One region of the Laedolimicola ammoniilytica genome, then DNA from elsewhere that is predicted to be linked to it. Evidence: predicted binding sites of a transcription regulator. Region 1 holds the regulator's gene; the other holds the start of a gene.
What was found. The regulator HrcA, encoded in region 1, represses chaperone genes, less so after heat shock. The targets are predictions, from matches to a motif close to TGTTAGCACTCNNNNNNNNNGAGTGCTAACA.

Region 2: the regulator HrcA is predicted to act here: its motif matches at 1,671-1,701, upstream of OCV63_RS14390 (Hsp20/alpha crystallin family protein).

What each region holds. Positions count from the first base shown of each region.
Region 1 covers NZ_JAOQKC010000013.1:102,013-105,180, reverse strand. The annotation lists gene dnaK (molecular chaperone DnaK) at 1-650, opposite strand, end outside; gene grpE (nucleotide exchange factor GrpE) at 848-1,441, opposite strand; gene hrcA (heat-inducible transcriptional repressor HrcA) at 1,472-2,506, opposite strand; gene clpB (ATP-dependent chaperone ClpB) at 3,112-3,168, shown strand, end outside.
Region 2 covers NZ_JAOQKC010000024.1:27,468-30,635, forward strand. The annotation lists gene OCV63_RS14380 (SIS domain-containing protein) at 1-955, shown strand, start outside; gene OCV63_RS14385 (HAD family hydrolase) at 959-1,621, shown strand; gene OCV63_RS14390 (Hsp20/alpha crystallin family protein) at 1,805-2,248, shown strand; gene OCV63_RS14395 (DnaJ C-terminal domain-containing protein) at 2,351-3,168, shown strand, end outside.

The DNA of each region.
Region 1 (3,168 bases):
CGCTTGAACTCTGCAAGCATGTAATCTACAATCTTCTTATCGAAGTCGTCGCCGCCCAGACGGTTGTCGCCTGCGGTAGCCAGAACCTCGATTACGCCGTCGCCGATCTCGATGATAGATACATCAAAGGTACCGCCGCCCAGGTCGTATACCATAATCTTCTGCTCTTTCTCATTGTCCAGGCCATATGCCAGCGCTGCTGCGGTCGGCTCGTTGATGATACGCTTTACATCCAGGCCCGCAATCTTACCTGCGTCCTTGGTTGCCTGTCTCTGCGCGTCGTTGAAGTATGCCGGTACGGTAATAACTGCCTCGGTAACCTTCTCGCCCAGATAGTTCTCTGCATCTGCTTTTAGCTTCTGCAGAATCATAGCGGAAATCTCCTGCGGAGTGTACTGCTTTCCGTCGATGTCTACCTTGTAGTTGGTACCCATCTCTCTCTTAATAGAGGAAATAGTTTTCTCGGAGTTGGTAACTGCCTGACGCTTTGCCGGCTCGCCTACCAGTCTCTCGCCTGTCTTTGTAAATGCTACGACAGACGGTGTGGTTCTTGCTCCTTCTGTATTTGCTACTACTACGGGCTTTCCGCCCTCCATAACTGCTACGCAGCTGTTTGTTGTTCCTAAGTCGATACCAATAATCTTGCTCATAATAGAGACCTCCTCAATTTATTCTGATTGTAAAATGTTAATTTCATTTATAGAACATTCGCCGTGCTACACTCGATTCCGCTTCGCTTCATCTCGTGCACGGGCTTCGCCCTATGTCATCTGCCAAAAAATTATCTGTTCATGCAAGCATGACATCTGATTTTTCGTCATCTGACGCACTGCTCATTGCCTACGTGTCAATTTGCTACCTTTACCATGCTGTGACGGATAACGGTATCCTTGTACATATAACCCTTCTGGAATTCCTCGGCTACTACATTTTCACCCAACTCCTCGTCCTCCACATGCATCACTGCGTTGTGGTAATTCGGGTCGAATTCCTCGCCCACTGCTTCAATAGGCTCAACACCCAAATCCGTCAGTGTAGTCATCAGCTGGTTGTATATCTTATCCATACCTACGATAACCGGATTTTCCTTCTGATCCTCGGGTACAGATGCAAGACCGCGTTCAAAATTGTCTACCACCGGAAGGATTTTCTCAATCACATCTCTGGCTCCCACTTCATACATATGGGACTTTTCCTTCTCGGTTCTCTTCCGGAAGTTATCGAATTCTGCCATCTGGCGCTTGACGCGATCCTCCAGCTCTTCGATCTTCTCTTCCATCTTGTCTTTTTTCTTTTTCTTCTTCAGCATCTCGGGCTCCTCTCCGGATTCTGTTTCTTCCGGTTTCTCGCCGCCGCTGCTTTCTTTTCCTTCGGAAGCTTCTTCTGCTTTTACAGTTTCTTCTTCCTTCGCTTCCTCATTCTGAAGCTCTTCTTTCTTCATTTCCTGTTCCACGGGTGTCGGCCCCTTTCTTTATTCCTTATTCTTATTATAGATTTCATCCAGCTGCTCGGTCAGGGTCTTCAGCGTCTTCAATACGTTTTCGTAATCCATCCGCTTGGGACCGATAATTCCGATGGTTCCCTGCAGGCCTTCGCCCAGCTCATAGGTGGCTGTCACCACGCTGCAGTCCTTCATGGACTGAATCGGCGTCTCCTGCCCGATGTACACCTGAATGCCCTTGTTGTCTTCATTTTCCAGCGTCTGTGTAACCAGATTGGTCAACTGCTGTTTTTCCTCAAAGGCGTTTATCAGTTCACTGGCCTTTCCGTTATCGGAAAGCTCCGGATACCGGAAGATGTTGGTCGCTCCAGAGGTATATATCTCAACCTCGTCCTCCGAGTGGATAACCTCTGCCACCGCGTCAATGACGCTTCCCACCAGCTCACTGTGAATACCCGCCTGCTCTTTCAGGTTCTGTATCATGGCCAGATTGATTTCTTCTATGGATAAGCCATTCAGCACGCTGTTCAGCAGGATATTCAGCTTCAGCACCGTTTCCTGGTCAAGTTCCTCCGTCACATCAATCACCTTGTTGCGGACGATGTTGCCTTCTATCATAATCACCGCCAGAATCTGAGTGGCTGTGACCTTGGAGAGCTGGATAAATTTCAGCTTGTTCCTGTGATAGGTGGGCGCCGATACCATGGTGGCATAATTGGTATTCGCAGCCAGGACCTTCACGACCTGCTTCAATACCTGCTCCATTTTGTCGGTCCGCTCTATCATCAGATCCTTGAGTTCCTGTACCTCGTGATTTTTCTCTTCCATGATATGGTCTACGTATAAGCGGTAGCCCTTATCAGAAGGGATTCGTCCTGCCGAGGTATGGGGCTGTACAATGTAGCCCATCTCTTCCAGGTCTGACATTTCGTTCCGTATGGTGGCGGAGCTTAGATTTAAATCTGAGTATTTGGAAATGGTTCTGGAACCTACCGGCTCGCCGGTCTCCATGTAGTTCCGGATGATGGCTTGCAGTATCTTCTGTTTTCTTTCGTCCAGCTCCATTTCATTCACCTCTTTGTTTTTACCTATTAGCACTCGGCCCTCTTGAGTGCTAACATTAAGATAGCACTACCCTTGGGGTTTGTCAAGCGGGTTTATAGTTTTTTTAGATTTATTTTCTGATTATACCGGACAGGGGATATGCGGAAGGACTATACTCCAGAATACGCAGCTTTCCCTGCTCCTCGCAGGCGGCTTATGCGCGCCCGACCGCCAAACTCGCCCTACGGGCTCAGACAGTGGCTCCATCGGGCGCTGCCTGGCCTGCTCGTCCCTACGGGAAATCAGCTATCATTCTATCGTATAGTCTTCCGCATCCCCTTGATTTTAACCTGAATTTTTGTTCCCATTGCCATACACAAAGCAGTCCTCCGCCCTTTTTTCTTCCTTTTTATATAAGTAGTCTGACACTTTATACTTTTTTTATAAATTATTTTTCAAAAACCCCTTGATCTTTCATTTTCAAAGTGGTATACATATATGCAGAAAAAGAAAAAGGCCCTGTATCAGATATCCGTATGTATATTTGATGCCGGGACTTTCTTTTTTATATAAAAAACTTAGAAAACAATTTCTTTACCTATTATAAAGAAAGGGGAGTCAGATTTATGAACATCAGCAAATTTACACAGAAATCCATTCAAGCTGTAAACGACCTGGAAAAG
Region 2 (3,168 bases), on a different contig from region 1:
GCTGGCAGAAAAGGCGGCAGATGCTGCGGTAGTACACGGTTTTGACAACATTTTTATGGTAGGCGTGGGAGGCTCTATGGCAATGCTTACAGCGGCAAGCGTTGTATGGAAGCAGATGAGTAATACGCCGGTTTATCTGGAGCACGCGGCAGAGCTGATGACCATCGGAAACCGTCAGCTGACAGAAAAATCTCTGATTATTACGGTATCCAAATCCGGAGATACAAAAGAGGTAACAGCGGCTACGGCAAAGCTGAAGGAAAAAGGTTGTTATATCGTGGCATTTACCAGCAGTCCGGACAGCCCGATCGGAAAGAATTCCGATGGCTATGTACCGGTAGTAAAGGCGGATCTTCCGGAGTTCTATTACATGGAGATTTATACCTTCCTGATGCGGATTTTCCTGAAACAGGGAGAAATTTCTGAGGCAGACTATGCACAGTTCAAAAAAGAAGTTGCCATGATGCCGGAAAATATGGTGAAGGTAAAAGAAAAGTTTGATCCGGAAGCAGAAAGAATGGCGGAGGCTCTGAAGAGAGAAAATTACATCCTTTTTGTAGGCGGCGGCCAGATGTGGGGCGAGAATATTGACGAGGCTATGTGTGTGGTAGAGGAAGCACTCTGGGTTCGCACGAAGTCCGTATCCTCCGCGGATCTGTTCCATGGAACTCTGGAGTTGATTGACGATTTAACACCTGTCATTCTGATTAAGGGTGAGGGTCCGGACCGCGCGCTTGACGAGAGAGCAGAGCGTTTCCTGAAGCAGACACCGGCGAAGCTTTTTGTAGTAGATACGAAGGATTATGAGCTGGAAGGCGTAGATGAAAAGTTCCGCTGGATCTATGCTCCGTTTATCGCCTGCAGTCTGCTGATTGACCGCCTGTCCATACAGATGTCCCTGAAGCTGGGTCATGATATGCAGCTTAGAAGATACTATCGCCAGTTTGAGTATTAATATATGAAAAAAGCAGTTATCTTTGATTTGGATGGTACCCTGATAGACAGTGAACTCTTTTACCTGAATTTGCTTCTGGAGTTTCTGAAAGGAAAAGGTATGGTACTTTCTTTTGAGGAAGCCTGCAAGACCGTCGGCGCCCACAATTCTCCCATATGGGAGAATGTGGCCCGGGCGCATGGCGGAAGCATATCAGGAAAGGCGCTTCGTCAGGAGTATAAAGACGAATTTGAGAGAAAGCTCCGGGATCGGGAGCTGGATTACAGTCAGATGCAGTTTGCGGACGTGCTTCCGGTATTGGAAAAGTTGCGTGCAGACGGCATAAGGATGGCCATCGCCTCATCCTCTCCCCATCGGATTATCCGACTGGTGGTCGAACAGCAGAACTGGGGAAACTATTTTTCAGTGCTGGTCAGTGGTGATGATTTCCAGAGAAGTAAACCGGATCCGGAAATTTATCGGTACACGATGAAGCAGTTGGGAACGGCACCGGAGGAGACATTGGTTGTGGAGGATTCCACCTACGGAATTGAAGCCGGAAAAGCAGCAGGCGTAATGGTAGCTGCGAGACGAGATTTACGATTTGGATTTCACCAGGAAAAAGCAGATTGCCTGTTTGATGATATGCGGGAAATACTTCCGAAGATATCAGATAAATATGTCTGAATTGTTATGATTATTATGCAAATATTATAATTCTAAACAATCTCTAAAATATTAGCACTCCTACTTGACGAGTGCTAACAATGGTGCTATAACAGAATCAGAGCAAGGGAGAAGAAAGAAAATAAGAAAAAACCCTTGCGGAACCTCCAGCAGAACTGAAGGGAAGATTAGGAGGAATGATTTATGTTAGTACCGAGTATTTTTGGAGAAAGTTTATTAGATGATTTTGTAAATGATTTTGCATTTCCGTATGCGCCTGCAAAGAAGGTTTACGGCAAAGAGGCAGCGTCCCTTATGCGCACCGATGTGAAGGAGACCAAGACAGGTTACGAGCTTGAGATTGAGCTTCCGGGTGTAAAGAAAGAGGATGTGAAGGCAGAACTGAAGGACGGTTATCTGACCATTACCGCTTCCACCGACAGCAAGAAGGAGGAGAAGCAGGATGGTAAGTACATCCGTAAGGAGCGCTACAGCGGCACCACCAGCCGGAGCTTCTATGTGGGAGAGGATCTCACCCAGGAAGACATCAAGGCCAAATTTGAAAATGGCGTGCTGAAGGTGCTGGTTCCGAAGAAAGAGGAGCAGCCGAAGGTAGAAAAGAAGAGCTATATCGATATTGAAGGCTAAGCGTAGGCCTTTTCGACAGGCAAAAGAGAAGATGGGGATGCGGCTTGGCTGCATCCCCATCTTTGTAGCTGGTAATTATGCAGGCGGAGGTGAGCAGGCATTATGAAACAGGACTATTATGAGGTGCTCGGCATTGGAAAGCAGGCAGATGAGAAAGAGATAAAGCGTGCTTACCGGAAGCTGGCAAAGAAATACCACCCGGACATGAATCCAGGGGACAAGGTGGCCGAGCAGAAGTTTAAAGAGGTCACAGAGGCCTACAATGTGCTCAGTGACAAGGAAAAGAAGAAATTATACGATCAGTTTGGTTTTGCGGCCTTTGACGAGGCAGGCAACGCCCGGGCAGACGCAGGAAGCGGTTTCTACGGAGGAGCGGGCGGTCAGGGCTTTGGCGGCCAGGGAGGCTTCCGTAGCGGCAGCTTCCACACGGGAGACGGCAGCGGCTATCAGGAGTTCCATTATGAAGGCGGCGACATGGGCGATATGTTCGGAGATATCTTTGGCAATATGTTCCATGGCAACGCGGGCGGCCACAGCAGCTTTTACAGCAATGGTTCCGGTTTTGGCGGCTTTGGCGGTCAGAAGGGCTATCGGCAGCAGGCTTCTTATCGGGGCGAGGATTTACACGCGGACATTACGGTCGGCTTTGATGAGGCGGCCTTTGGGTGCGATAAGATGATTCACATTCAGGCAGCAGACGGTACCGGCGTACAGTCCTTAAGCGTGCATATTCCGGCAGGTATTGACGACGGCAAGAGCGTGCGGCTCCGGGGCAAGGGACACCCGGGCTTCGGAGGCGGGGAGAACGGCGATTTGCTGCTGAAGGTACACATTACGCCCAGGGCAGGATATGAGCGGAAGGGCATGGATGTCTATACCACGGCCGATATCCCATTTACCACAGCGGTATTTGGCGGCGA